Regions from separate parts of the Paenibacillus sp. 37 genome, predicted to be linked through region 3. Evidence: a T-box and tRNA genes for the amino acid it is inferred to sense, from the RefSeq annotation. Region 3 holds a T-box; the other regions hold tRNA genes.
The links. The T-box of region 3 lies ahead of leuS (leucine--tRNA ligase). A T-box ahead of a tRNA ligase gene usually reads a tRNA of that ligase, here a tRNA-Leu.
Positions count from the first base shown of each region.

Region 1 (4,746 bases), 2.4 Mb from region 3:
CCACAACATGGGTTGGCCCAGAAGGATGCATTAACACCTAATCATATCGCGCAGATTCCTTTTGCCTTACATGGCAATGAATCCAGTACACGGCGGCTAACCAATCAATGGCTTGCGCAACATGACATTCGTTTGAGGAGTACCGTGGAGATGGATTCCCTGGAAGCGATCAAACAGCTCGTGTTAATCGGGGGGCATGTCTCATTCATGTCTCGGATGGCGGTACAGTGGGAGGAACAGCACGGGCTCATTCAAGTTCTTCCCATTCCCGGAGAGCAAGCACCGCGCCATATCTATACGGTACATAACAAGGACCGCCACCCTTCCGTTCAGGTAAACCGCTTCAAAGAAGTGCTACGAGAGGTGAGTCACGGCTCCCCCATTTTCCATGGCAGATTGCCCTGATCCGCTATAAACTATCGTTTACCATTCATCAAATCTATGCAGGATTAACGCAATGTGCGCTCCCCTTTAATCGCTTTCATATATTCGGGCGATAAAGTGAGTCTGTACGTTAATCCAGATTAGGAGAGTGATTGGTTTTGAAAAAGTGGAAAAAGGTAACCGCCTCATTGATGCTGAGCATCGTAACATTGGGAAGTGGAATGACATTTCTGGGAGCACCCCAGGCTTCAGCTGCTGCCAATGCCGTTCCTGCTTATGAAGTAAAGTTTCTGGCCAAGCCGGAACTTGTATTGAATATAGATGGGACACCACGCAGTGAAGTGATTCAGACACTCGGCCTGAGTTCCACGCCAAGAAACATTAACGTAGAGTACTTCGACACCAATGCTCTCGGATTGGATCAACAAGGATGGAACGTTCGTTTTCGCAAAAAGGATGACAAAAATAACTACGAATTGACTTATAAAAAACGCTACCCTGTAATCAATGGCGACATCAACGCAGCGCTGACCCTGGCTAACCAAGAAGGATTCGACATATCAGATGATAACTACGAGGCTGAAATTGATTGGGGATACGGCAAACAGACACTGAGCTTCTCCAACACCAAAAAAGTCGATACCAAAGCGACAGGTGTTCAACTTCCTTCCCAGCAAGATGCCCTGAACATGTTACTGGACAAGCTTCCGGGCAAATTGAAGAACTGGTCTGCTTCCAACTGGGGTAAACAACAACTGACTCAATCCCGTGCATATGGCCCAATCACATTCCAACGTTATGAAGGTACATGGAATGGTCAAGAGCTTACACTCGAAGTATGGCCAATCCGTGACGCAGCAGGTACAGGTATTGAGAATATCGTAGAGGTTTCTTTCAAAACCGATGATACTGTAGCCGTATCCGGTCTGCGTACTCAACTGCTGCAATTGCTGGAGAACAAAAACTGGCTGATTCCGGCCGATGGCTTGAAGACACAGACTATTTTGGAAAGATACTAATCGCTGGCTCTAATTAAAAAGACAAGTTCCTCTTCCTGCGGATATCGTAGGAGAGGGACTTGTCTTTTTTTGTGTAGAGAACGAATTAAAATCAGTTAATTAAGTAATTCTACGTTTATCAACAGTTAAGATTTTTGCTTATCTATTTCATCTGTTCAACTCGAGTTGACTACTCACATTAAACTCTGGTTTTCTGAAAATCACCTCTTCTTATAGGTGAAAACAAAAAAGCCCTTGCTATAAGCAAAGGCTCTTCTATATATTACTAGGAAGCGGGTGATGGGAATCGAACCCACGCTATTAGCTTGGAAGGCTAAAGTTCTACCATTGAACTACACCCGCAAATAAAAAAAATCGGGATGACACGATTTGAACATGCGACCCCCTGGTCCCAAACCAGGTGCTCTACCAAGCTGAGCTACATCCCGATACTTATGAGAATAATGGCGCGCCCTGAGAGATTCGAACTCCCGGCCTTTTGATTCGTAGTCAAACGCTCTATCCAGCTGAGCTAAGGGCGCAAATATTGGAGCGGAAGACGGGAATCGAACCCGCGACCCTCGCCTTGGCAAGGCGATGCTCTACCGCTGAGCCACTTCCGCAAAACATATGGTGCGGTCGAGAGGACTCGAACCTCCACGGGGGGTTAGCCCACACGGACCTGAACCGTGCGCGTCTGCCAATTCCGCCACGACCGCAAAATATAATGGTGAGTCATGAAGGGCTCGAACCTTCGACACCCTGATTAAAAGTCAGGTGCTCTACCAACTGAGCTAATGACTCGTAATGAAATGGCTGGGGATATAGGATTTGAACCTATGCATGACGGAGTCAAAGTCCGTTGCCTTACCGCTTGGCTAATCCCCATTAAAAAATCATGGGGCGATCGAGGGGAATTGAACCCCCGAATGCCGGATCCACAAACCGGTGCGTTAACCACTTCGCCACGACCGCCATAGAGTAAGCCATTCATCCACTAAGAGAATCTTAGTATTACCAATTTAACTTGTAATATACATTCTATCACAAATTCATATGTAAATACTAAAAATGGTGCCGGCGAGAGGACTTGAACCCCCAACCTACTGATTACAAGTCAGTTGCTCTACCAGTTGAGCTACACCGGCACGGTGTATATTTTATTAAAATGGCGGAACCGACGGGATTCGAACCCGCGATCTCCTGCGTGACAGGCAGGCATGTTAGGCCAACTACACCACGGTTCCATAGTACTTTCTCAAGGAAAGTATAATTGCGGGGGCAGGATTTGAACCTGCGGCCTTCGGGTTATGAGCCCGACGAGCTACCGGGCTGCTCCACCCCGCGTCGTTATAAAGTTATATGGTGGAGGCTGAGGGGATCGAACCCCCGACCCTCTGCTTGTAAGGCAGATGCTCTCCCAGCTGAGCTAAGCCTCCATAATATGACCCGTAGGGGATTCGAACCCCTGTTACCTCCGTGAAAGGGAGGTGTCTTAACCCCTTGACCAACGGGCCTTGCTAAAAAATTATCTGGCGGAGAGAGAGGGATTCGAACCCTCGAGACGCTTGTGACGCCTACACGATTTCCAATCGTGCTCCTTCGGCCAGCTCGGACACCTCTCCATATGGCTCCCCGAACAGGGCTCGAACCTGTGACAACTCGATTAACAGTCGAGTGCTCTACCAACTGAGCTATCAGGGAATGGTGGAGCCAAGCGGGATCGAACCGCTGACCTCCTGCTTGCAAGGCAGGCGCTCTCCCAGCTGAGCTATGGCCCCATACACTGTGTATTTCTTGTTGTGGTCTTGCTATGGGCCCTGGTGGACTCGAACCACCGGCCTCACCCTTATCAGAGGTGCGCTCTAACCAACTGAGCTAAGGGCCCTAATATATATCCCTTATTCCTTTGCAAGGGGGCAAAAAAAATACCCCAAAGGGAAATCGCTTGGCGGCGTCCTACTCTCCCAGGACCCTGCGGTCCAAGTACCATCGGCGCTAGAGGGCTTAACGGTCGTGTTCGGGATGGGTACGTGTGGAACCCCTCCGCCATCGCCACCAAACGCGATTTGTCGAAGCATAGCTTCTTGAAATCAGATATGGAACTGAAATTCATACACACGTTCTGTGATGTACCAATTTTCATTTCAGAGATCGTTCTCTGAAAACTAGATTCGAAACGAAACATGCGAATTACAACTTGCTATTGGATAAGCCCTCGACCGATTAGTACTGGTCAGCTCCATGCATTGCTGCACTTCCACCCCCAGCCTATCTACCTCGTCGTCTTCAAGGGGTCTTACATACTGGGAAATCTCATCTTGAGGGGGGCTTCACGCTTAGATGCTTTCAGCGTTTATCCCGTCCGTACATAGCTACCCAGCGGTGCTCCTGGCGGAACAACTGGTACACCAGCGGTACGTCCATCCCGGTCCTCTCGTACTAAGGACAGCTCCTCTCAAATTTCCTACGCCCACGACAGATAGGGACCGAACTGTCTCACGACGTTCTGAACCCAGCTCGCGTACCGCTTTAATGGGCGAACAGCCCAACCCTTGGGACCTACTTCAGCCCCAGGATGCGATGAGCCGACATCGAGGTGCCAAACCTCCCCGTCGATGTGGACTCTTGGGGGAGATAAGCCTGTTATCCCCAGGGTAGCTTTTATCCGTTGAGCGATGGCCCTTCCATGCGGTACCACCGGATCACTAAGCCCGACTTTCGTCCCTGCTCGACTTGTAGGTCTCGCAGTCAAGCTCCCTTATGCCTTTGCACTCTTCGAATGATTTCCAACCATTCTGAGGGAACCTTTGGGCGCCTCCGTTACTCTTTAGGAGGCGACCGCCCCAGTCAAACTGCCCACCTGACACTGTCCCCGCACCGGATTACGGTACCAGGTTAGAACCTAGATACGATCAGGGTGGTATCCCAACGTTGCCTCCACACAAGCTGGCGCTCATGCTTCAAAGGCTCCCACCTATCCTGTACAGATCGTACCCAAATTCAATATCAAGCTGCAGTAAAGCTCCATGGGGTCTTTCCGTCTTGTCGCGGGTAACCTGCATCTTCACAGGTATTAAAATTTCACCGGATCTCTCGTTGAGACAGCGCCCAAGTCGTTACGCCATTCGTGCGGGTCAGAATTTACCTGACAAGGAATTTCGCTACCTTAGGACCGTTATAGTTACGGCCGCCGTTTACTGGGGCTTCGGTTCACAGCTTCGGGATTACTCCCTAACCACTCCCCTTAACCTTCCAGCACCGGGCAGGCGTCAGCCCGTATACTTCGCCTTACGGCTTCGCACAGACCTGTGTTTTTGCTAAACAGTCGCTTGGGCCTTTTCACTGCGGCCCCCTCGTGCTA
Region 1 covers NZ_CP043761.1:390,434-395,179, reverse strand. Annotated here, with positions in the region: gene F0220_RS01975 (LysR family transcriptional regulator) at 1-405, shown strand, start outside; gene F0220_RS01970 (CYTH domain-containing protein) at 543-1,403, shown strand; tRNA gene F0220_RS01965 (tRNA-Gly) at 1,675-1,745, opposite strand; tRNA gene F0220_RS01960 (tRNA-Pro) at 1,758-1,831, opposite strand; tRNA gene F0220_RS01955 (tRNA-Arg) at 1,848-1,924, opposite strand; tRNA gene F0220_RS01950 (tRNA-Gly) at 1,931-2,005, opposite strand; tRNA gene F0220_RS01945 (tRNA-Leu) at 2,014-2,101, opposite strand; tRNA gene F0220_RS01940 (tRNA-Lys) at 2,111-2,186, opposite strand; tRNA gene F0220_RS01935 (tRNA-Gln) at 2,196-2,270, opposite strand; tRNA gene F0220_RS01930 (tRNA-His) at 2,282-2,357, opposite strand; tRNA gene F0220_RS01925 (tRNA-Thr) at 2,455-2,530, opposite strand; tRNA gene F0220_RS01920 (tRNA-Asp) at 2,552-2,629, opposite strand; tRNA gene F0220_RS01915 (tRNA-Met) at 2,656-2,729, opposite strand; tRNA gene F0220_RS01910 (tRNA-Val) at 2,746-2,821, opposite strand; tRNA gene F0220_RS01905 (tRNA-Glu) at 2,828-2,899, opposite strand; tRNA gene F0220_RS01900 (tRNA-Ser) at 2,916-3,007, opposite strand; tRNA gene F0220_RS01895 (tRNA-Asn) at 3,011-3,086, opposite strand; tRNA gene F0220_RS01890 (tRNA-Ala) at 3,088-3,163, opposite strand; tRNA gene F0220_RS01885 (tRNA-Ile) at 3,197-3,270, opposite strand; rRNA gene rrf (5S ribosomal RNA) at 3,329-3,445, opposite strand; rRNA gene F0220_RS01875 (23S ribosomal RNA) at 3,589-4,746, opposite strand, start outside.
Region 1: it encodes a tRNA-Leu, which carries the amino acid that the T-box ahead of leuS (leucine--tRNA ligase) is inferred to sense. The anticodon was not compared.

Region 2 (4,746 bases), 540 kb from region 3:
GTAGAATGAACCGGCGAGTTACGTTCCCGTGCAAGGTTAAGGTGAAGAGCCGGAGCCGCAGCGAAAGCGAGTCTGAATAGGGCGACATAGTACGTGGACGTAGACCCGAAACCGGGTGATCTACCCCTGTCCAGGGTGAAGGTGCGGTAACACGCACTGGAGGCCCGAACCCACGCATGTTGAAAAATGCGGGGATGAGGTGGGGGTAGCGGAGAAATTCCAATCGAACTCGGAGATAGCTGGTTCTCCCCGAAATAGCTTTAGGGCTAGCCTCGGAAAACAGAGTCGTGGAGGTAGAGCACTGATTGGGTGCGGGGCCCGCAAGGGTTACCAAGCTCAGTCAAACTCCGAATGCCATAGACTTACTTCCGGGAGTCAGACAGTGAGTGCTAAGATCCATTGTCAAAAGGGAAACAGCCCAGACCATCAGCTAAGGTCCCCAAGTGTGTGTTAAGTGGGAAAGGATGTGGAGTTGCACAGACAACCAGGATGTTGGCTTAGAAGCAGCCACCATTGAAAGAGTGCGTAATAGCTCACTGGTCGAGTGACTCTGCGCCGAAAATGTAACGGGGCTAAACACACCACCGAAGCTATGGCTTGATGCTTTGCATCAGGGGTAGGGGAGCGTTGTATAAGGGTTGAAGGTGTACCGTAAGGAGCGCTGGACATTATACAAGTGAGAATGCCGGTATGAGTAACGAAAAGATCAGTGAGAATCTGATCCGCCGAAAGCCTAAGGGTTCCTGAGGAAGGCTCGTCCGCTCAGGGTAAGTCGGGACCTAAGGCGAGGCCGAAAGGCGTAGTCGAAGGACAACAGGTCGAAATTCCTGTACCACCGTAAGCCGTTATGAGCAATGGGGGGACGCAGTAGGGTAGTGACGCGGACTGATGGATGTCCGTCTAAGCAGTAAGGCTGATGTGTAGGCAAATCCGCACATTGTAAGGCTGAGCTGTGATGGGGAGCGAAAATTATAGTAGCGAAGGTCATGATCTCACACTGCCAAGAAAAGCCTCTAGCCAGGTGATGGTGCCCGTACCGCAAACCGACACAGGTAGGCGAGAAGAGTATTCTAAGGCGCGCGGAAGAACTCTCGTTAAGGAACTCGGCAAAATGACCCCGTAACTTCGGGAGAAGGGGTGCCCCGGTAGTGTGAATAGCACGAGGGGGCCGCAGTGAAAAGGCCCAAGCGACTGTTTAGCAAAAACACAGGTCTGTGCGAAGCCGTAAGGCGAAGTATACGGGCTGACGCCTGCCCGGTGCTGGAAGGTTAAGGGGAGTGGTTAGGGAGTAATCCCGAAGCTGTGAACCGAAGCCCCAGTAAACGGCGGCCGTAACTATAACGGTCCTAAGGTAGCGAAATTCCTTGTCAGGTAAATTCTGACCCGCACGAATGGCGTAACGACTTGGGCGCTGTCTCAACGAGAGATCCGGTGAAATTTTAATACCTGTGAAGATGCAGGTTACCCGCGACAAGACGGAAAGACCCCATGGAGCTTTACTGCAGCTTGATATTGAATTTGGGTACGATCTGTACAGGATAGGTGGGAGCCTTTGAAGCATGAGCGCCAGCTTGTGTGGAGGCAACGTTGGGATACCACCCTGATCGTATCTAGGTTCTAACCTGGTACCGTAATCCGGTGCGGGGACAGTGTCAGGTGGGCAGTTTGACTGGGGCGGTCGCCTCCTAAAGAGTAACGGAGGCGCCCAAAGGTTCCCTCAGAATGGTTGGAAATCATTCGAAGAGTGCAAAGGCATAAGGGAGCTTGACTGCGAGACCTACAAGTCGAGCAGGGACGAAAGTCGGGCTTAGTGATCCGGTGGTACCGCATGGAAGGGCCATCGCTCAACGGATAAAAGCTACCCTGGGGATAACAGGCTTATCTCCCCCAAGAGTCCACATCGACGGGGAGGTTTGGCACCTCGATGTCGGCTCATCGCATCCTGGGGCTGAAGTAGGTCCCAAGGGTTGGGCTGTTCGCCCATTAAAGCGGTACGCGAGCTGGGTTCAGAACGTCGTGAGACAGTTCGGTCCCTATCTGTCGTGGGCGTAGGAAATTTGAGAGGAGCTGTCCTTAGTACGAGAGGACCGGGATGGACGTACCGCTGGTGTACCAGTTGTTCCGCCAGGAGCACCGCTGGGTAGCTATGTACGGACGGGATAAACGCTGAAAGCATCTAAGCGTGAAGCCCCCCTCAAGATGAGATTTCCCAGTATGTAAGACCCCTTGAAGACGACGAGGTAGATAGGCTGGGGGTGGAAGTGCAGCAATGCATGGAGCTGACCAGTACTAATCGGTCGAGGGCTTATCCAAATATGCAAGTGATAATTCGCATGTTTCGTTTCGAATCTAGTTTTCAGAGAACGATCTCTGAAATGTAAGCACAGCTATGCGTTTGGTGGCGATGGCGGAGGGGTTCCACACGTACCCATCCCGAACACGACCGTTAAGCCCTCTAGCGCCGATGGTACTTGGACCGCAGGGTCCTGGGAGAGTAGGACGCCGCCAAGCGAACTCTTTCATCATACATAGAAAACAGGCTCTGCATGTGGACGTTGTACGATGAATTGCATTTGCCCTGCAAATGCATATATTCCCTGATAGCTCAGTTGGTAGAGCACTCGACTGTTAATCGAGTTGTCACAGGTTCGAGCCCTGTTCGGGGAGCCATTAAGGCCCGTTGGTCAAGGGGTTAAGACACCTCCCTTTCACGGAGGTAACAGGGGTTCGAATCCCCTACGGGTCATATAAGTTGGAGGCTTAGCTCAGCTGGGAGAGCATCTGCCTTACAAGCAGAGGGTCGGGGGTTCGATCCCCTCAGCCTCCACCATATAAACTTTATAACGACGCGGGGTGGAGCAGCCCGGTAGCTCGTCGGGCTCATAACCCGAAGGCCGCAGGTTCAAATCCTGCCCCCGCAATTATACTTTCTTTTGAGAAAGTGATCTGGAACCGTGGTGTAGTTGGCCTAACATGCCTGCCTGTCACGCAGGAGATCGCGGGTTCGAATCCCGTCGGTTCCGCCATTTTTATATTTATTAATACCGTATGCGGAAGTGGCTCAGCGGTAGAGCATCGCCTTGCCAAGGCGAGGGTCGCGGGTTCGATTCCCGTCTTCCGCTCCAATATTTGCGCCCTTAGCTCAGCTGGATAGAGCGTTTGACTACGAATCAAAAGGCCGGGAGTTCGAATCTCTCAGGGCGCGCCATTATAACTTCAAATTTGCCGGCGTGGCGGAATGGCAGACGCGCTCGACTCAAAATCGAGTGGGAAACCGTGGAGGTTCGAGTCCTCTCGCCGGTATATATAACGGGATGTAGCTCAGCTTGGTAGAGCACCTGGTTTGGGACCAGGGGGTCGCATGTTCAAATCGTGTCATCCCGATCTCTAAAAACACTATCTATAATTAGATAGTGTTTTTTTATATTTATCTATATAAGATTCTATAAATGCAGGTTCCGGTATTCACTATGACAAGTTCTCTAACCTAACACATGTGTGTTCCTTCTTCAGCGATAAGTTAGTTGTGCATAAAGCCTCAGTCTTTAGGTCACAATAGGTTTAAAAAGTGATAGAAGGGGTTCATGTGAACACGTTTAACTTCAGAAAACAATTCAAGAGACGCTGGCGACGGTGGAAACGAACAGTATGGATGACGGCGGCTCTGCTTGCAGTTACGATATTGGCTTATAGCGGGTTGTCCATCTCATCGGCGATTGAGCGTTTGCTGACAACTAATTTTAGTGAGGCAACCAGTGTGATGGGGCCTGTTACGCAGGAAACAAGATCTGAACAGGAGATTCAGGCGTTAGTAGAGCAACTTGATTCTGATCCGGATCATTTGACAAGTGTGGTTTTGGAAACACAGTACATCTGCGGAGTGGAGACAGAGCAGTTAGGCAAGATGGCTAGACCGCAGTTGAAGATGCTCCTTGCTCAACATCCGGAATGGGATGCTACCGTCGGAACATCAGATGAGTTGCATTTGAAGCAACGTGTAGATGATCTTTCATCGCTTTGTAAACAGCAGGCTTATATCAGCATAGATGCTGTAGGGAACCTTAATTTGTACGAGGGTAAGCCGGCAAAAGAGAAGGTTATTCGTACGTTCTTTCAATTGGATGTTGGGACGTTGGAAAGTTCTTTGCCTGAAGGGGTGCTGGATCAATTGCAGCAGGGGATTCGGATTCAGGACAAGGATGAGTATGATAGCGTGATTTCTACGTTCAGTGACTACGCCGTGGATGAAGATCATCATTTAATCCGTAATGGCGGGTAATCCAAACGTCCTCACCTACAGTACTAAGATTGTGAAGTACTGAAACGATGGTGAAATGGTGGCAATAGCAATAACATTGATGGTTTAGGGAATCAAGCGTTACACCCAAATATATGTGGAATATGATGAAGGACATCGAAGAGATGTCCTTTTTGTCGTTTATACTGAAATAGTTGAAAATACGAATAAACATGTAAAAATTCCGCGAATAAAGACGAGTAATCAGTTAGACAAAGTTTTTCCTGCCGCAGGGTCCATCTTTTGTTATAATGAAATGAACGATACATATGTTCGCTTTTGTGAGGGAGAGATGGTTTTGCGTTTTTTGGGAATTGACCCGGGTATTGCGATTGTTGGTTTTGGTTTTGTGGATAAAATCGGCAGTAAGGTGGTACCCGTACAATATGGATGTATTCAGACGGAAGCTCATACCCCTGAAGAGGAGCGGTTGCTTCACGTATATGAAG
Region 2 covers NZ_CP043761.1:5,561,958-5,566,703, reverse strand. Annotated here, with positions in the region: rRNA gene F0220_RS23835 (23S ribosomal RNA) at 1-2,313, shown strand, start outside; rRNA gene rrf (5S ribosomal RNA) at 2,395-2,511, shown strand; tRNA gene F0220_RS23825 (tRNA-Asn) at 2,595-2,670, shown strand; tRNA gene F0220_RS23820 (tRNA-Glu) at 2,675-2,746, shown strand; tRNA gene F0220_RS23815 (tRNA-Val) at 2,755-2,830, shown strand; tRNA gene F0220_RS23810 (tRNA-Met) at 2,848-2,921, shown strand; tRNA gene F0220_RS23805 (tRNA-Asp) at 2,949-3,026, shown strand; tRNA gene F0220_RS23800 (tRNA-Gly) at 3,051-3,125, shown strand; tRNA gene F0220_RS23795 (tRNA-Arg) at 3,132-3,208, shown strand; tRNA gene F0220_RS23790 (tRNA-Leu) at 3,225-3,303, shown strand; tRNA gene F0220_RS23785 (tRNA-Pro) at 3,311-3,384, shown strand; gene F0220_RS23780 (BofC C-terminal domain-containing protein) at 3,587-4,279, shown strand; gene ruvC (crossover junction endodeoxyribonuclease RuvC) at 4,596-4,746, shown strand, end outside.
Region 2: it encodes a tRNA-Leu, which carries the amino acid that the T-box ahead of leuS (leucine--tRNA ligase) is inferred to sense. The anticodon was not compared.

Region 3 (4,746 bases):
TGAATTCAAACATGTTATTGACGACATCCTGCCTGTCGTGAATCCCAATCATATAATTGTCTCGATCACCAGTCCCGTGCAGCTGCGACATCTGGAATCTTCACTTCCTTGCAAAGTCTCCAAGGTAATTCCCAGTGTCACACACCAAGTCGGCAGTGGAGCATCACTCTGCATACACGGCGAACGAATGACCAGTGAAGACCGCGCTGTGTTAGAAAGTCTGCTTAGTCATATAGGCAGGCCGTACCAGGTGGATGAAGCCTGTACACGAATTACATCCGACTTCTCCAGCTGCGGACCTGCATTCATATCGTTCTTTTTGGAACAGTGGATCGAAAGTGCCGTGAAGCTGACAGGCATCAAAAGGGCAGATGCCTGCGCTCTGGCTGGCGAAATGCTCCTGGGAACAGGCAAGCTGCTCACCGAAGGAGGATACACCCCGCAAGAGCTTCAGGCTCGTGTCGCTGTACCTGGCGGTATTACCGCTCAGGCACTTGCACTGCTGAAGGTAAGTCTCGACGGTGTTTTCGACAGCCTGATCCACACGACACATGACAAATATGATGAAGATTTGTTAAAGCTGGATGAACTATTCCGAGCCGGTGAGATTAACCGGCAACAATATTAACGAGTTTGCCTGGAACGGCAATGACCTTGCGAATGGTCTTGCCTTCCAGTGCCTGCTTAACAGGTGCCAGCTCCATCGTGAAGTCCTGCATACCCTGTGCATCCAGATCCTTCGCGATTGTAGCACGAGTTACGATTTTACCGTTTACCTGAACAACGATTTCTACTTCCGCATCCACTGTCATGGACTCATCATATTCAGGCCAAGCCACGTAAGAGATTCCACCTTCATGACCCAAACGGCTCCACAGTTCCTCTGCCATATGCGGTGCCAGTGGTGACAACAGCTGCACAAATTTCTCCATCGCTTCACGAGGCAGTGTGTCCGCTTTGTATGCATCGTTGATGAAAATCATCAGCTGGCTGATGGATGTGTTGAAGCGCAGATGTTCCAGATCTTCCGTAACTTTTTTAATCGTTTTGTGAGCAGTCCGTTTGAACTCATCCGTTCCACCGTCCACCGTAATCTTGTCATTGATGGCTCCTGTGTCTTCGTTAATGAAGAGACGCCATACACGTGACAGGAAGCGGTGCATGCCTTCAACCCCGTTTGCATTCCACGGTTTTGTCGCTTCCAATGGTCCCATGAACATCTCGTACAGACGCAATGTATCTGCACCGAATTCATTCACGATTTCATCCGGGTTAATGACATTACCACGGGATTTACTCATTTTCTCATTATTGGTACCCAGGATCATACCTTGGTTCACCAACTTGTGGAAAGGTTCTTTGGTCTCGACAACACCCAGATCATACAGCACTTTGTGCCAGAAACGAGCGTACAGCAAGTGAAGCACCGCGTGCTCTGCTCCGCCAATGTACAGATCAACTGGCAGCCACTGCTGCTGTTTCTCCTTGGAGATCAGTTCCTTGTCATTGTGCGGATCGATAAAGCGCAGGTAATACCAGCAGCTACCCGCCCATTGTGGCATGGTGTTGGTCTCGCGACGTGCCTTCATTCCCGTTTCCGGATCTACCGTATTCACCCACTCCGTAACATTCGCCAGTGGTGATTCTCCTGTACCCGAAGGTTTGATCTGGTCGATATCAGGCAGCAGCAGTGGAAGTTGATCCTCCGGTACGGTCTTCATCGTTCCGTCTTCCAGATGCAGAATCGGGATTGGCTCACCCCAGTAACGCTGACGGCTGAACAGCCAATCACGCAGACGATAGGTTACTTTCCCTTGTCCTTTACCGTTCTCTTCCAACCAAGCAATCATCTTGGCAACCGCTTCTTCATTATTCAGTCCGTTCAAGAAATCGGAATTCACATGCGCGCCATCACCGGAATAAGCCTCTTGTGTAACATCTCCACCTTGAATAACTTCGATGATATCCAGACCAAACTGCTTCGCAAATTCCCAGTCACGTGCATCATGACCCGGAACAGCCATAACCGCACCTGTACCGTAACCTGCAAGAACGTAATCAGCAATCCAGATCGGCAGTTTTGCACCGTTAACGGGATTGATTGCATAAGCGCCAGTGAAAACACCTGTTTTGTCTTTGGCCAAATCTGTACGTTCCAGATCACTTTTACGAGAAGCCTGCTCCTGATAAGACTGAATCGCTTCACGTTGGTCATCGGTTGTAATTACTTCTACCAGTTCATGTTCAGGAGCAAGTACTGCAAAGCTCGCACCGAACAATGTGTCCGCACGGGTAGTGAACACCTTGATGACTTCCTCGCGACCCTCAATGGCAAATACAACTTCCGCACCTGTCGATTTACCGATCCAGTTGCGCTGCATATCCTTGATGCTTTCAGACCAATCCAGCTCTTCCAGGTCTTCCAGCAGACGCTCTGCATACTCGGTAATTCTCAGAACCCATTGACGCATCGGTTTGCGTACAACCGGATGTCCACCACGTTCACTCTTGCCATCAATAACTTCTTCATTAGCAAGTACCGTTCCAAGGGCTTCACACCAGTTAACTGCAACTTCATCCACATAAGCCAGGCCTTTATTGTACAGCTGGATAAAGATCCATTGTGTCCATTTATAATATTCAGGGTCCGTTGTGCTGATCTCACGATCCCAGTCATAGGAGAAACCAAGCGATTTGATCTGGCGACGGAAATTGTCAATATTACGGAATGTAATATCTCGTGGATGTTCACCTGTATCCAGTGCATGCTGCTCAGCAGGCAGACCGAAAGCGTCCCAACCCATTGGGTGCAATACATTGTAACCGCGCATACGTTTGTAACGGGAAACGATATCCGTTGCCGTATATCCTTCCGGGTGGCCTACGTGCAGACCTGAACCGGATGGATAAGGGAACATATCCAGTGCATAAAATTTCGGTTTAGCAGGGTCCTCACCCGTTTTAAACGTTTTATTTGCATCCCAGTATTGCTGCCAACTTTTTTCCATAACTTGTGGCTGATAGCCGTGTTTCGGCTGGTTATTCTCACTCATCTATTGTTCCTCCTTCAGGTTATTCGCTTTAGCTTTAATTGCAACAAAAAAACCTCAGCATCCCGTAGCGTTTGCAGCGCTAGGGACGAGAGGTTGAATTCCCGTGGTACCACCCTAGTTAGCGGACGAACGTGCTTCGTCATCCACTCCCTTTGGACCTGTAACGGCGGTTAACCGATGCGGATTTCCATTCCTGAACCCAAGCTTTATACAAGCAGGTTAAACAGAATGGTGTAATCACCGCATTTCTCCAAGGCGAGTTCGCAAATCACTGTCAACCGGCTTGCACCAACCGCCGGCTCTCTGTTATGTACAGGAATTACTACTGATCCTTATCATCGAAATATGTATACAATATCGGGACCATTATATAAAAAAGCAAGCCCAAAGTCAATATTACACGTTATAATCGCCATCTTGAAGTCTACGGTTCGTACCGTTCATAACGCTGGTTGCTGTTCAGGATGACCGAAAACGCTCAATGCCTTCCTCCAGATTATGAATGGTCCAATTCACATGTTCCTGATTATCATATTGACGATAAGCGCACTCAATGCGTAGCACCAGATCAAAGTACAAGTCATAGAGGCTTCTTCTTTTCAGCTCACTTTCAGTCGTAATCGCATGCCCATACCCTTTCACAAAACCAGGCGTATAGTTAAAATGACTGAAATAATGCTCCATCAGAGGATCTGCCCATAGTGAACGTTCAAAATCAATAATCGCTGTGATACGACCTGCGTCTACTAGAACATTGCCATCCCACAGATCCCAACTCACAAGCACAGGTTCTTTGACATCATCCAGCACATTTGATTTTTCTTCAATCAAGCGTCTCAATTCAGGGTAATCGATCGAAAATGTAATTCCGGCTTCTTCACCATCGGTAAGAATGTCATCCATCAAATTCATAAATGCTTCTTTCCATGTGGAATAACGCTGTTTTTGCTCCGAGAAATATCCAAACTTCTCACCCTTGATTTCATTAATTCGACGATTGTACCAACCGAGTTGTTGTTCAATGGTCTCCTGCTCTTCCGCAGAATACTGATCCTTGACCTGATTATAGGGTGTTCCAGACATGTACTCCATGATAAAATAACGCGCTGAAGCCTTGGTTAACGAATCATCATAAGCCAGCACTTGGGGTACGGGAACATCCTGTAGCTCCGTAATGAGGCGTAGTGCCTCAACCTCGGCAATCATGAGATCCTGCTCACAGCGCATCAGATTTGTCGAAGCCGATGGAGCAATCTTGAGTACCACTCGCTGTGCGTCACTCAGTGTAATGAGATATGCATGATTGGCCCAGCCATCCACCATTTCCTTGTAGTCCTGTATACCTGCAGAGAAATGCTGCTCTATTATGGCATTCAACTGTTCTGACGTAAGTCTTGTTTTATATGTACTTTCCATTTTCACACCTCACATTGACAATTGATTTATTTTCTCAGAAAACGCTTTCTATCCGACTATTATCGCCTCCTTTACTTTAACTGGCAATACTTTTTGTCACGTCGTTATGTCTTTTCTTGTACTCCTTTACCCTATTTAAGAATATTGCTATTCACTCTCCATGGAAAATCAAACAAAAAAACTGCCCTTATGCACCATACATAAGGACAGTTGTCATCTTTCGTTCTTACTTCACAGCAACGTAGAACAAGCGCTGAGCGCTGTCTTTGGCCTCTTT
Region 3 covers NZ_CP043761.1:5,020,234-5,024,979, forward strand. Annotated here, with positions in the region: gene comER (late competence protein ComER) at 1-628, shown strand, start outside; gene leuS (leucine--tRNA ligase) at 609-3,053, opposite strand; T-box leader at 3,132-3,401, opposite strand; gene F0220_RS21615 (phosphotransferase family protein) at 3,513-4,469, opposite strand; gene F0220_RS21620 (class I SAM-dependent DNA methyltransferase) at 4,696-4,746, opposite strand, start outside.